Regions from separate parts of the Geobacillus sp. PK12 genome, predicted to be linked through region 3. Evidence: predicted binding sites of a transcription regulator. Region 3 holds the regulator's gene; each other region holds the start of a gene.
The links. The regulator Rex, encoded in region 3, represses fermentation and respiration genes when NADH is low (regulators of the CRP and FNR family bind a similar motif). The targets are predictions, from matches to a motif close to TTGTGAAATATTTCACAA.
Positions count from the first base shown of each region.

Region 1: a site for Rex is predicted at 2,037-2,054, ahead of ETR37_RS01405 (TIGR04053 family radical SAM/SPASM domain-containing protein). Genes of this name have one in related genera too.
Region 2: a site for Rex is predicted at 2,313-2,330, ahead of ETR37_RS07765 (DUF6803 family protein). Genes of this name have one in related genera too.
Region 4: a site for Rex is predicted at 1,973-1,990, ahead of ETR37_RS12330 (L-lactate dehydrogenase). Genes of this name have one in related genera too.

Region 1 is NZ_SDKL01000002.1:192,355-196,155, reverse strand. It holds gene ETR37_RS01410 (anti-sigma factor) at 1-509, shown strand, start outside; gene ETR37_RS01405 (TIGR04053 family radical SAM/SPASM domain-containing protein) at 870-1,988, opposite strand; gene ETR37_RS01400 (ABC transporter ATP-binding protein) at 2,184-2,825, opposite strand; gene ETR37_RS01395 (hypothetical protein) at 2,841-3,801, opposite strand, start outside.
Region 2 is NZ_SDKL01000016.1:10,607-14,407, forward strand. It holds partial or broken gene ETR37_RS20100 (transposase) at 1-88, opposite strand, end outside; gene ETR37_RS07755 (anti-sigma factor) at 541-1,605, opposite strand; gene ETR37_RS07760 (sigma-70 family RNA polymerase sigma factor) at 1,602-2,126, opposite strand; gene ETR37_RS07765 (DUF6803 family protein) at 2,419-2,907, shown strand; gene ETR37_RS07770 (hypothetical protein) at 3,057-3,584, opposite strand; partial or broken gene ETR37_RS19795 (DUF6262 family protein) at 3,774-3,801, opposite strand, start outside.
Region 3 is NZ_SDKL01000069.1:4,400-8,200, reverse strand. It holds gene ETR37_RS17155 (CPBP family intramembrane glutamic endopeptidase) at 1-527, shown strand, start outside; gene ETR37_RS17150 (YdiK family protein) at 524-703, shown strand; gene tatC (twin-arginine translocase subunit TatC) at 889-1,629, opposite strand; gene tatA (twin-arginine translocase TatA/TatE family subunit) at 1,650-1,802, opposite strand; gene ETR37_RS17135 (redox-sensing transcriptional repressor Rex) at 1,820-2,461, opposite strand; gene moaC (cyclic pyranopterin monophosphate synthase MoaC) at 2,477-2,965, opposite strand; gene ETR37_RS17125 (ABC-F family ATP-binding cassette domain-containing protein) at 3,062-3,801, shown strand, end outside.
Region 4 is NZ_SDKL01000035.1:3,417-7,217, reverse strand. It holds gene ETR37_RS12345 (ABC transporter ATP-binding protein) at 1-295, shown strand, start outside; gene ETR37_RS12340 (ABC transporter permease) at 288-1,079, shown strand; gene ETR37_RS12335 (ABC transporter permease) at 1,083-1,868, shown strand; gene ETR37_RS12330 (L-lactate dehydrogenase) at 2,014-2,967, shown strand; gene ETR37_RS12325 (potassium channel family protein) at 3,137-3,541, shown strand; gene bcp (thioredoxin-dependent thiol peroxidase) at 3,608-3,801, shown strand, end outside.

The sequences.
Region 1 (3,801 bases), on a different contig from region 3:
GAAAGGTCCGCATCGCTTCGGGATGGATCGGCGCCGCTTTGGCCGTCTTCCTTTTCGCCTTGTGCCTTTCCGCTTCGAACGACGGGCCGACCGCTTCCCATGGCGGATCGGATGAGCCATATCGATACCAGATTGTCAAACAACATACCGACATTCCAATTGAGCGAATCATCCGTAATCCCAAAACGAAACAAATTCCGATTGAACCATCGGCGCTCTTTCAACAGATGGACGGCACGATTTGGCTCAATAACGATACGAAGGAAATGCTGATGGAAATTGAAGGGTTGCCGCCGTTTGCGACTCGCGATTATCAATTGTGGATCATTTACACCAACAACGAGGTCAAAGGGGAGCTGTTGACGATCCGCCACGGAGCGGCGCGCATTTTGATCACCGGCGAGGATGTCAAACAGTTCAAGCAAATTAAAGCGAGCCTCGAACCAAAGGGAGGAAGCGCGGCGCCGACCGGGCCGGAGACATTTATTGTCGATTTGGACCACGAATGATATTTCAACATTGAACGCTCTCCCACCTACGCTTGAGCTTTGAGGTGGGAGATTCTTGGGAACACCCGCCCCACAGCAGGCTGTCCACCAAGCCATCCCCGTGCGTCCCACGTTTCTTTACCCCTTCTGTTCTGTGGAAGCAAGAGGAAGAGTGACGGCAAATCCCGATTCATCCCCCACTTACGCTCACGCGTGGAAGTGGGGGATCTTCTCGGTTCAGGATGATAAAAACGGGGAAGGGCGCCTGCTCCTTCCCCGTATGTTTTGGACACATCACCAACGTCCGCCGCATGCGCCCGGGCAACCGTCTCACGAACGCCGCAGCGCCGTCATTTTAAGCGGCCGTTTTTCACCGCTCTCTTACCGTTGGCTTCGCTCTTTTGTCCGCAGCGCCTTTGGAATGTAAACACAATACGGCTCGCTTTCCAAATAGTCTCCCGTCACCGCGTACGCCCGCGAGCGTGAGCCGCCGCACACATATCGGAACTCGCAGACGCCGCATTTTCCTTTATATTTGTCCGGATTGCGCAAGTCTTGGAAAATCGGCGAGTGTCGGTAAATGTCCGCCAGCGGCGTTTCCCGGACGTTCCCTGCCTTCACCGGCAGCAGCCCGCTTGGGTAGACATCGCCGATATGGGAGATAAAAACAAAGCCGTTGCCGTCGTTTACTCCTTTCGGCGCGCGGCCGAGCCCGTCGACTTGTCCGGTTAAGCCTTTGTTCAACACGTCTTCGTAACGGATGCCGCCTTTTGCCGCTTTTCCTTCACGCATTTTCGCCTGCAGCACGACGCGGCGGTAATGCTGACCCGCCGTTGTTTTGATGTCAAACGGGACGCGCTTGCTCGTCTCATACAGCCAGCGGAACACCCGCTCATGCTCGATGGGGGAAATCATATCCTCCTCTTTTCCCCTGCCTGTCGGCACAAGGAAAAAGACGCTCCAAAGGACGCATTTCAGCTTCTCCACCAACGCCGCCATCTCGTCAAGCACATGAACGTTGTATCGCGAAATGACGGTGTTGATTTGCACGGGAATGTCGAGCTCATGCAAGTAGTGAATCGCACGGATCGTCAAATCAAACGAGCCGCTCACGCCGCGGAAATGGTCGTGAATCTCGGCGTTTGGCCCGTCAAGGCTAAACGCCCAGCGCGACAGGCCGACCTCTTTTGCTTTGCGGATCGCCTCTTTCGTCACGTTCGGCGTCGCGCTCGGCGTCATGGACACGCGCAATCCTTTATCGATCGCATATTTCGCTAAATCGTACACATCCGGGCGCATGAGCGGATCGCCGCCCGTAAAGACGAGCATCGGCTGATCCATCTCGTAAATCTCATCGATCAGTTTTTTCCCTTCCTCAAACGTCAACTCGCGCGGATCGCGATGGTATTGCGCTTCGGCGCGGCAATGAAGGCACTTGAGTTGACAAGCTCTCGTCAATTCCCAAATCACAATAAACGGATTTTCATTAAAATCGCGCATGGCGGCCCCCTCCTTGGCCTCCATTGTACCGCAACATTCAGGCGCGTTATGTGATATGGATCACATTTAGACCTCAACGCTAATTCCATCTTATCTTTCGATTAGCTCAACTGAAACTCCGAAACTGTGGTCAGCCAAAATGGAGGAGACCTTTATTTCAATTTATATATGAATGTGAGCTTATAACATCGCGTTCTACTTTTTTACTTTTTCAAGTCTGAAACGATTGATTCTGTACACTTCATCACAAAGAACATCAATATCCTCTTGATTATGGCTAGTGAGCAAAATCGTCCTCCCTTCTTCCTTGAATTTCCGAAGCAAGTTTCGGATATTTTCAACGCTGTCAGCATCTAAAGCATTGAATGGTTCATCTAAAATAAGCGTTTGTTGATCCTCCATAATGGCTTGAGCAATAGCAAGCTTTTGTTTCATTCCAAGTGAGTAATGTTTGACCTTTTGCGTCGATTCTGGATCTAAACCGACCAACCTCATCGTTTGCTTTATTTTGTCATCACTGATTTTGTTTCGAATGAGAGCCAATGCTTTTAGATTATCAAACCCTGTCTTTCCCGCTATATATCCAGGCCGATCAATGATAATTCCAAAATCACTGGGAAATCGTTTATTGACCCCCAACTCTTCCCCGTCCACGATCACCCTACCGTGATTAGGGAATAGAAATCCACATATGAGTTTGAATAAGACAGACTTTCCTGAACCGTTAGGACCAATAATTCCATAAATTTTCCCCTTTTCCACTGCAAAATTCACGTTTTCAAAAATCGTTGCTCCTTTAAATGATTTACTGACTTGATCTAACAGGATATGCGGCAACTTACTCACTCCTTTTTAGAAATCGAGATCTTGTTTGGAAAAGACATACAGCAAGAAAACAATGGCGAAAACATTCCATAAGAATAGAACGGTGCTGATGCGGTAAATCGAATCATTTGTCAATAAATACGCCATGCTATTCAATCCAGATGGAATAATCCCCCAGTTATTAAAACCCGGGAACATAAAAAATGAAAGTATAGCGATCCCTACGAAACTATAAAATGTTTCTTTGCTCAGCCAAGAGATCAGAAACACAAATAGGACATAAAACGAAACTTGAAGGTAGCCGTTGACCAAAAAATGATAAAACATATCAAGCAATGTAACTGAACGGTCAATAGAAACATGGAAATCAAAAGAAAAACGTTTCAACGACAAAATGAACAAAGCGAGCAATGCTAAAGCGAATAAATATAATCCAATGTATAGCATGATCTTATGATACCACGCCCAAAACCATCGGCTGATCGACTGATAACGTACTAACTTGTAATACCCCATTTCCGACAATTCCGTCTGCAAATGCAATTGGACCAAATAGATGACCCCAAAATAAAGAACCCAATAACATAAAAACGACTTGAAATAAAACGCTTGTTTGGAACCGCCTATAAACATGAAAAGAAACTGGTCCCAAACAGTTTGTCCCACGTTCTCTCGCATTCCAGACCATAATGCTAGAACAACCAAGACAATAAAAGCGGTATATTTCCAATTGTACCCTTTCACATTCAAATCCAGTCGATTGACAATCCATATGAGCAGGATCATCCATCCTATAACCACCGAAAACGATCCCCATATATTGCTGAACTGAGCAACCCCCGAATGCAAAATCAAGTAATGGCACAAATTAAACAGGGAATGAGGAGAAAGAAGTTTAAATGACACTACGCCATACACCCATATGAACACCGCAACAAACACGACAATGTCCTTGTTTTTCCACTTTACATAAAGGATGGCCAAAACA
Region 2 (3,801 bases), on a different contig from region 3:
ATAGAGAGTCAATATATCGAAATAACGATACTAAAAGTGGATCAATTTCATAAGACCATGTATGTTCATTGTTTAAATTGGAAATCATGATAGTGTCCACCCCTTGGTAGTTGGTTTTGGTCACTGTATATGATTTCCAAGGTGGTGGATTTTTTATGTGCATCTATGCATCCATTATGTCTTTTGCAACACGTTCCTATATTGAAAAAGGACAGCCTTATTTGGACTGTCCTTTTCGCTTTTGCCGCAGTAAAGTCACGGCTTGTAGTTAATACCTATGCCAAACCAAATCATTCCCATACAAGAAACGATTAGGATGAAGTGAAGGATGCCGCCTAAATAGGAGTAGAATCGATCTTCTTTTAAGAGGCCAAGCAAGCATATGAGCAATCCGAACAATGAAATCCAAATGTAACTGATATCAAAAACAGGGATCTCCGCTATCATTTGTACATTTAACAAAATAAGCAAAAATATAGCCACCAATGTATTTAGCATATTGATTCTTACCATTCTCATTTTCGACTATTCCCCCCTTTGCTACGGCAAATGGATCTGACCTAATCGAATCACGTTGACTTCCTTCATCTTTTCTAGAGACAAAACATCTTTGGCGGTTCCCGTCATAGCGATTCCATAAATCTTCAATTCTTTATGCTTTTTCACCCATTTTAGTCGCTCGGCCATCTTTAAGTCTTTGTATTCTGTTAGTTGTGTTGCCCATTTTTCGTTTTTGCTCAATAGCTCGAGCCCTTTGACTACTTCTTTGTAATCAGTAAACGAGCGATTGAATACAGAATCTACATGCACTTTTTTGTATGGAAAGCCAATTGCCGGTGTTTGGATGAAATCTAAATCATTCCTCATCTGTTCCTCTACACCTGTGTCCAACGCAAGCCATGTCATATTATATCCTTTGAATTTTTCATTTATTTCTTTTAAGGAATAGGACCGATCCAAGGAAATATAGATTTCAACCGGCCAATCGCTCGGGAGAGATTTAATTTTTGTTCGTTCGTCAGGTAAAAAGTATTTGTCTTTCGGATGAATAAAGTTGATTCCAATGTGATGAATCGAATACCCAATCGCTCGATAATTCGATTCTTTAGCAAACACATCATTGAAAAATAGTTTGTAAGTGTCCTTGCCTATATAACTTTTTTTATCACCCATCAATTTATATTTGTCGGTCGTGACAGTCATGGTAAAGGGCTTGATCTCAACATCCACCGTATCGTAATCTACATACACATTTGGCGCTGTCATTTCACTCACCGTTCGAATGGTTTCAATAAATTCGTTCCCTCTGTTATGATCTCGCCCCCAGCCGTAATAAACAAAAGTAAACATAGTCAATAAGGGAACAATCGTGAGTATAAACGATACAACAAGCAGCGTATTTCGAAAAAAGAATTTTTGTTGAGCCTTTTTCATCATTTTTGCGAGATCGGCTTCCTTCATCCCTTCATCATGAAGGGTTTCATGGAGAAATTCATTGTATACGTCAAAACTTTCTAGAAGTTCCTCTATTTTCTGTTCTTCCTCTTTGCTTAGTGTGCCGTTTTGATATTTCTGCAATAATGGTTTTAACTCGTCTTTTCTCATCCCTTCACCTCATTGCGTAATCGTTTTTCTAATTCCCGCCTGCCCCGAAACACAAGGCTTTTTAAATAAGGGAGTTTTACGTTTAACAGCTCCGCCGCTTCTTTGTAGCTGAATCCTTTTAAATCAACGAGCATAATGGCTTTTTGTTGCAGTTCTTTCATGTTGGACAAATGTTTATAAATCAACTCCAGCTCATATTTTTGCAAAAACGCGTTTTCCGTTTCTAATAATGGATCTAGCTTTAACGACGCAAAGAAATCATCCACTTGTACAAGCTGCATCTTTTTTGCTTTTCTGCAGTGGTCGATGAAGGTATTATAAGCGATCCGGTAAAGCCATGACTTTATTTGTACTATGTTGCTTATGCCGCTTACATGTAAATAAACCTTATAAAATGTTTCCTGCAGGAGATCCTCTGCCAAATGATAATCATTGGTTAATCTGTACAGATAGCGAAAAAGGGATTTGGAATACAAGCGCATAAGTATATCCAATTCAAATTTATTGGCAATGGTTTCCACCCTCCTTCCGCTATAAAAGACGCATAAAAAACAAAAATGTTTCTGTTTTTCCAAATTTTTTTATGAAACATATGCATTAATTAGAAAGATCATCGAACATCATTTTGAAACAGCATCCATACATACTTTAATTACTTCTATATAAAGCGGTGATCATATCTTTGCTATCCATATATGTAAAGGATTAGGTGAATCTTGTCACAAATTATTCTTAAATTTTCCAAAGAAAATGCACAAATTGTGATTAATGTTAATAGACGTGGATGTATAAACAAAATGCAGGGGTGATTGGATGAACATGACGCATTACATGGAACTGTTAGCGGTGAATCAACCTTGGAATTTGATTTTATTTATGGCTATTCCCGTTGCTCTTGCGGAGACCATTGCAATAACGGAGCTGGCAATTCTTTTTACTCGTCGTTTCGATGGAATGATCCGTAAAGTCAACAAAATATGCAGCATCATTGTTGGTGTCTACTTTTTAGGAATTTTTATTTACTTATTTGTCAATGCCGTCATTCCATTTACATTGAATGGGGAATGGCGCGGATGGATTGATATCATTGCAGTGGGATTTTATTTAGTGGGGGTCATTCCGTTATTGGGATTAAGTCTAATCGATTTAGGCATAATCGGTCGGAAATGGAGCGAGGAGCAAAAGTTGAAATATCATTCCGCTTTCGTTGGTATATTTTTAGTAGTAGCTCATATTGCTATGATTTTTGGAATGCTCGATCCATCGATCGGCGGCGACCATGCTCATCATATGCATATGTGAAAATAAAGGAGGGTGTCCAAAAGCAATCACTTTTGGGACACCCTCCTCACATTTCTAATTCAGCTTATTGCAGAAACGATTCCCGATCGTGTAAGAAATAAAACGTCAATCAAGGCATATTTAAATTCACATTTTGTTTAATTAGCTTCTTACTTCTTAGAAAAGCCTGTGATTGTAAAACAAGTAATAAACGCAACTGTTGTAACTATTATGCCGAATACTAAACCAATAATCCCCCCTATACAAGTATCTTCGCTTGGATAAGAAGATTTCATCGTTACTAACTGATAAGCTAACACAAAAGTCAAAAAAACATAAAAACTACTCCCTAAAAACCCCATCTTTAAACGATTGCTTTTCGTACCTTGCCATGCATTATTAATTAATACCCATGAAAAGATGCTTCCGACTACAGCCAAAAACATGACAATCAAATGAACGAACGGAATTGAAAAATATAACAATAAGTAAAGTACAAGACCGGTAGAAAAAAACAGAACAGCATTAATTGCAAACAAGAATATTCCACCTAACCAATGATTTTGAAACCACTTAGCACTTTTCAGCTTATGAACCACTTTATAATCGTCACCAATCATTCCTGTTATTGGTTTTTTTAGGAATATAACAACTAATACCCCAAGAATACCGATAAATAAGATTAAGGTAAAGGACATGATATTCCCGCCCCCAATACAAAATTCTCTTTATCATCTTTATACATTGTACAACAAATTTATGGATATCTGGTATTAATTTCTATATAATAATAGTAAACACCTTTCCTCGAACGCTTCTACCGCTTATTCAACCTTCCTGTTCTTTAGTTAAACAATGAAGAGAACATTGTTCCCCTGCCAAACAGTTTATATATTTTTATAAACCTCTGGGTAA
Region 3 (3,801 bases):
ACGAACGAATGATGCGGCGGCTGCCGCTTGGTTCCTCGTGGATGTGGGCGGTCTTGGGCGTCTTTTTGGCGCTCACGGCGCAAAGCATCGCCGCCAACATCGAATGGCGGTTGCTCGGCATCAAACCAGGGTCGGAAAATACAAGGCAAATCATCGATATCATCCGCCTGACGCCGCTGCTTATCGTCGTCACCTCCGTCATCGGCCCGATTTTGGAGGAGATTATCTTCCGCAAAATCATTTTCGGCTCGCTTTATGAAAAATACAACTTTTGGTTGGCGGCGCTTGTCAGTTCGCTCTTGTTTGCCCTTGTCCATATGGAGCCGGAGCATTTGCTTTTGTACACGTCCATGGGGATGGTATTCGCGTTTTTATACGCGAAAACCGGACGCATTTTCGTGCCGATTTTCGCCCATGTCGCCATGAATACGTTCGTCGTCGCCATGCAGACGCTGTTGGCCGACGAGATTGAGAACATGATGCGCCAGTCCGAGCTGCCGCTCGCCGTTTGGAGGGTTTGGCTATGATGCGAAACCCTCAGCTGTTTTCGCTTCCGTATTTCGTCTTAGGCTCAATGTTTACGTATTTGGCCATCGAAAGTGCTCATGAAACGGTTTGGAACGTCTCCACCATCGCTTTAGCGGCGCTCGCTGCCTTTGATTTCGGCACCGCCCTTCGCCTTCTTTTCGCCTCAAAACGCTGACCCCTTCCCGTGATTCGGACGGGAAGGGACCAGAACATCAGTCTCATGACGGCGATCATATCGTGAAAATGGAAACAAAAAACAAGAGGCCGGCCTCAAAGTCCTGTGTTGCGGCTTTTGAGACGGCCCCTTCGTTTGGCCCGGCCTTGCTCGCTTTCCTCTCAATGTTTTTCGTCCCGCCTCACTCATTTGCCTTCCTCCTCGGCTGCTCGCTGCGCTTTCCGATAGCCGATGCGCGCCACCCAAATGCTTCCTTCATACAAAATGGTGAGCGGAATCATGACGATCACTTGCGACAGCACATCCGGCGGCGTAATGACCGCCGCTAAAATAAGCAGCGCCAAATACGCATACTTGCGGATGCGAACAAGAAGCTGCGGCGTAATAAGCCCTAAGCGGGTGAAAAACAACACGACGATCGGCAGCTGAAACACGATGCCAAACGGCAGCACGAGCTGAAGCAAAAACTGAAAATATTCATTAATGCCGATCATTTGTTGAACCCCTAGTTGGTCAGCCAGCCGGCTCATAAATCGAACGACAAACGGAAACAAGACGAAATAAGCGAAGCTGACGCCTGCTAAAAAAAGAACGATCGACGCCGGGATATAGCTTAACGTCACTTTCCGCTCTTTTTCATACAGACCGGGGCTGACAAACGCCCAAATTTGATACAACAGCACCGGAGCCGACAGTACAGCCGCGATGACAAAGGCAAACTGAAAATACACTTTAATCGGATCGGTGAGGCGGAAGGCGTTCATGGTCAAATGCTTCGCCTCGGCCGTTCGCTGCAAATACAAAATGACATCATCGACAAAAAAGAAACTAACGACAAGCGCCGCAGCAAAAAAGATGAGCACGATGATGAGCCGTTTTCGCAGTTCACCCAGATGCTCATACACCGACATTTCTTTGTCATTCATTGTTTCTCCATCCTGCCTTGTCATCGGTCGGTTTTCGTTTCTTCGTCATCAGCGAGCCCTTTTGTGGCGTCTTTAAACTCGCGAAGCGACTGGCCGAACGACCGCCCTAATTCCGGCAGCTTTTTCGTGCCAAACAGCAACAAAATCACAGCAACGAGCAACAAATATTTCATGTGTTGTTCTCTCCTTTTTACGATGGCGATGGATAGTTTTTCAAAAAATAGACGAGCGACTGCAGCTCAATGGCTAAATCGATATGATGGACGCGAATATGGTTCGGCACGTTCAACCGCGCCGGAGTAAAGTTTAAAATGCCTTTAATTCCTTGCGCGACAAGGCGGTCGGTCAGCGCTTGAGCCGCGGCGGCCGGCACGGTTAAAATGGCGACCGGGATGTTTTCGTGAAGCCGCTCCTCCAACTCATCGAGATGATAGACCGGCACCCCGCCGACTGTCGTCCCTACTTTCCGCTCATCGACATCAAACGCCATCACGATTTTCGTATTGTTGTTTTTCGAAAAATTATAGTTTAAAAAGGCGGTGCCTAAATTGCCGACGCCAAACAAGGCGACTTCGGTCACCTCATCCTCTTCAAGCGTCCGGCGGAAAAACGACAACAAATAATTGACATTATACCCGTATCCCTTTTTGCCAAGCGCGCCAAAATAGGAGAAATCACGGCGGATCGTCGCCGGATCGACTTTCACCGCCTCGCTCAACTCGGCAGAGGAGACGCGTTGCTTGCCGGAAGCGTGCAAGTTTTTCAAAAACCGATAGTAAAGCGGCAGCCGTTTGGCGGTTGCCTGCGGAATTTTCGGTTGTTCGTTGCTCATGATCTCATCCCCTAGCTAATCGGTTTTCCGTCGGTAATGGCCAGACTTCCCGCCCGTTTTTTCGACCAAATACGTCGGACCGATGACCATTCCTTTATCAAGCGCCTTGCACATATCGTACACTGTCAACGCACAGACCGAAGCGGCCGTCAGCGCTTCCATTTCCACTCCTGTGCTCCCTTTCGTTTTCACCGTTGCCGTGATGACGAGCTTATGCGCTTCTCCATCGTTTTCCCAAGCAAAAGCAATGTCCACACCCTTTAACATAAGCGGGTGACACATTGGAATAAGGTCAGCTGTCTTCTTCGCCGCCATCACCCCCGCCACTTGAGCGACGGCGAGCACATCCCCTTTCTCGATCGCATTGCTCGTCATTTTTTCGTAAATTTCCCGGCTGACAGTCACGCTCGTTTGCGCCACAGCCACTCGCACAGTATCTTCTTTGTGCGTAATATCAACCATTTTCGCGCGCCCTTGTTCATTGAAATGAGTGAACGATGACAATACAATCTCCTCCATTTATACACTATACACGATTTTTCATCATTCGTCTTTGACCGTTTTCGCGACTTGCGTTAAACTATTCGCGAGGTGACGGACATGATCATTTTGCAAGTGCACGGGCTCACGAAATATTTCGGCGCTGACCTTATTTTATCGAATATAAAACTAGAAATACAGTCCCGCGACCGAATCGCCCTTGTCGGCCGCAACGGAGCGGGAAAATCGACATTGTTGAAAATCATCGCCGGTGAACTCTCTTTCGACAGCGGCAAAATCATCAAACCAAACCATATCAAAATCGGCTATTTGGCGCAAAACAGCGGGCTCGACTCGCCGCGTTCCATTTGGGACGAAATGCTTGAGGTATTCACCCCGCTTCTAGGACTCGAAAAACAGCTCGCCGAACTCAGCATGCAACTCGGCGACCCGGACGTACTCGCCGATCCCGCTCGCTATGAAAAAACGCTGAAAATGTATGACGAGCTGCAAGAACAATACAAAGAACAAGGCGGCTACCAATACGAAGCCGACATCCGCTCCGTTTTGCACGGGCTGCAGTTTTCCTCATATGATTATAAAACAACGCCGGTCTCGTCGTTAAGCGGCGGACAGCGGACGCGGCTTGCCCTTGGGAAATTGCTGTTGTCCAAGCCGGATTTATTGATTTTGGACGAGCCGACGAACCATTTGGATCTTGAGACGCTTGCCTGGCTGGAGCAGTACTTGCAAGCCTATCCCGGTGCCGTCCTGGTTGTTTCCCACGACCGCTACTTTTTAGACAAAATCGTCACCGACGTATACGAACTGTCGAATGCCACGCTCAAACACTATGCCGG
Region 4 (3,801 bases), on a different contig from region 3:
CGACGGGTCGCTTGAGCGCCTGAAAGAAAGATGGGGGCAAGGAAAACGGGTCGCCTTTACGTTCGCCGAAGCGGTGACGGCCGCTTTTTTGCAGCAGTTGACTGAAGGATTGGAGGTTGTTTGGAAAAAAGGTGAACAGCCAAACGTTTGGGTCTCGCACGTCCCATCAGGAGGCGTTCCGGAAGTTGTCAGTCGCGTCGCTGCCCGTTGTGCACTGCAAGACATCCGCATTCATGAAGTGCCGACGGAGGAGATCATCCGCAATATTTATGAGGAAGGTGCGGTTCATGGGTAAGTATGTCGAAATGGTCCGCATCCGCTTTTTAATGATGCTCGCCTACCGGACAAACTATTACACTGGCATTTTGATTTACGCCATTAACATCGCAGCGTATTACTTCCTTTGGTCGGCTATTTATGGCGGCAAATCATCGATGCAAGGGATGTCGCTTGGGCAAATGACGACGTATGTCGCCATTTCCTGGCTGGCGCGGGCGTTTTATTTTAACAACCTTGACCGTGAAATCGCCATGGAAATCCGCGATGGAAAAGTAGCGATTGAACTGATCCGCCCGTACAGCTATTTAGGGATGAAAGCTGTGCAAGGGCTTGGCGAAGGGTTGTTTCGCCTTTTCTTTTTATCGCTGCCTGGGCTTTTTTTCGTATCGCTTTTTTTGCCGCTTCAGTTTCCGGGACACGCCAAAACGTGGCTCGCTTTTGGCTTGTCGCTTCTATTCAGCTTTATCATTTTTTCGGAGCTGAACTTGCTTGCGGGGGTTGTGACGTTTTTTACGTTCCGAAATGAAGGGTTGCTTAGGGCGAAGCGGTTTATTATCGATCTATTTTCCGGTCTTATTTTGCCTTTGTCGTTTTACCCGGATTGGGCGCAGCAGCTCATGGCGTATATGCCATTTCAAGCCATTAGCTATATTCCAAGCATGATCATTACGGAAAGCTTCCAAGGCGCCGCTGTAAGCGATGGATTGTTCACGCAGGCGGCGTGGTGCGTGCTGTTATTGTTTCCGATCGCGCTGCTATGGCGGGTGGCGAAAAAGCGGCTTGTTGTGCAAGGGGGGTAGACATTGTTTTACGTATCTGTTTTTTTTCAATATATGGCCCAGTACATGAAGACAAAATTGCAATACCGCACTGATTTGCTCATTGAATGGTTGTCCGACTTAATGGCGCAGGCGGTGAACTTAGTGTTCTTGCTTGTCGTGTTCGGCCATACGACGCTGCTTCACGGCTGGTCGCGCGATGAGATTTTGTTTATTTACGGTTTTTTTCTTGTTCCATATGCCGTATTTGGCGCCTTTTTTAACCTTTGGGATTTTAATGAACGATATATTGTGCAGGGGGAAATGGATCGCGTGTTGACGCGCCCGCTAAACAGCCTGTTTCAAATTGTTTTGGAGCGGATGGAGCTCGAATCGTTGCTTGGCGCTGTGCCCGGGCTGATCATTATGCTGTATGCCGGCAGCCGCTTGTCTCTTTCATTTCATTGGTATGATGTCTTCGTGTTTATTTTGTTTGTCATTGGCGGTGCATTGATTTATGCCGGCATTTTCATTTCACTGGCGACGATCAGTTTTTTTGCCGACGCCCGCACCTCCATCATGCCGATGATGTACAACATCAGCAGCTATGGCCGCTACCCGATCGATATTTATCATCGCGTCATCCGCTATATTTTAACGTGGGTGCTGCCGTTTGCCTTTGTCGGCGTTTATCCAGCTGCTTATTTTCTTGATAAAAAGGAATGGTACAGTTATGCCTTTTTCACCCCAGTGGTCGGCATGGTTTGCTTCACCGTTTCGGTCATGCTTTGGAACGCCGGGGTGAGACGATATCGCGGGACGGGGAGCTAGGCGCCCCGCCCGTTTTTGTTCATTTGCCATCAAAATGACAAACAATGGTCAAGCAATCGACACAACCTTGTCTGTATCGTTAGCATGTTGTGGCGTAAAATAAAATGTGAATATATTCACAAAAAGGAAGAAGAGGTGAATAGTGATGAAAAACGGGAGAGGAAATCGGGTAGCGGTCGTCGGCACCGGGTTTGTCGGCGCCAGTTATGCGTTTGCCTTAATGAATCAAGGGATTGCCGATGAGATCGTGCTCATCGATGCAAATGAAAACAAGGCTGAGGGCGATGCGATGGACTTCAACCATGGGAAAGTATTTGCGCCGAAGCCGGCTGACATTTGGCACGGCGATTACGATGATTGCCGCGATGCCGATTTGGTTGTCATTTGCGCCGGCGCCAACCAAAAACCGGGCGAGACGCGGCTTGATCTTGTGGACAAAAACATTGCCATTTTCCGCTCGATCGTTGAGTCGGTCATGGCATCCGGATTTCAAGGACTGTTTCTCGTCGCCACCAATCCGGTCGACATTTTAACGTACGCGACGTGGAAATTCAGCGGCCTGCCGCAAGAGCGAGTAATCGGATCGGGCACGATTTTGGACACGGCGCGGTTCCGCTTCTTGTTGGGCGACTATTTCGCCGTCGCCCCGACGAACGTGCACGCCTATATTATCGGCGAACATGGCGACACTGAACTCCCGGTCTGGAGCCAGGCTGATATCGGCGGCGTGCCGATCCGCAAGCTGGTCGAGTCCAAAGGGGAAGAAGCGCAAAAAGAGCTCGAGCGCATTTTTGTCAATGTGCGCGATGCCGCCTACCAAATTATTGAGAAAAAAGGAGCGACGTACTACGGGATTGCTATGGGGCTTGCCCGCGTGACGCGCGCCATTTTGCATCATGAAAATGCCATTTTGACCGTTTCCGCTTACTTGGACGGCCCATACGGCGAACGCGATGTCTACATCGGTGTGCCTGCTGTGATCAACCGAAATGGCATCCGCGAAGTGATTGAAATTGAACTTGACGAGGAGGAGAAAAAATGGTTCCACCGTAGTGCTGCGACGTTAAAAGGTGTATTGGCGCGCTATTTTGCGCAGTAAAGCGCAACGATTGGCTTCATCTGACGGGACGCTGGCTTGTCAAATGGGTCGGGCGATCCGGTGGAATACAGGAGTGCTGCCGATTCAAGCAGGGTGCGGAGGGTCATGCGGTATAATCGCCCGGTTGTCCGCGTATATATGAACGACGGACCAAAATGGGGGGAACGTGATGGATTACGCCTTCCTTGGCATTGTTGCCGCCGTACTGCTCGGCAGCATCACCTCGCTTTGGACAGTGCGCGTGCAAGCGACGCATCGCATGTCACTCGATAGCTTATGGGTTCTCGTCCAATGGTATTTAACGATGTTGCTCGGTTTTGCCATGATTTATATGATTTTGCAAGTAAACGGCCATGCCGTGTTTACCCCATCCCCAAATAGCGCATCGAAAGATCGTTTGTCGCTGCTTGAAGACAGCTTGTATTTGAGTGGCATGACGCTTTTGTCGGTCGGATACGGAGACGTTACTCCAATTGGCGTCGGGCGGTGGATCGCCATTGCCGAAGCGCTGCTCGGCTACATTATGCCTGCTGTCATCGTGACGCGCACCGTGTTTGACTGGGATCATCGCTGATATGAATTGCAATTTCCCCTCGTCTTCGCTACGCTAAAAGAAAACGAAGAAGACGGAGGGAACGACATGACGATTGCCATTGGCCAGCCAGCTCCAGATTTCACCTTGCCGGCAAGCAATGGGAAAATGGTTTCGCTGTCTGATTTTCGCGGCCGGTATGTGGTGCTTTACTTTTATCCAAAAGACATGACCCCGGGGTGCACAGCCGAAGCGTGCGACTTTCGCGATCGCCATGCGCAGTTCGCTGAGTTGAACGCCGT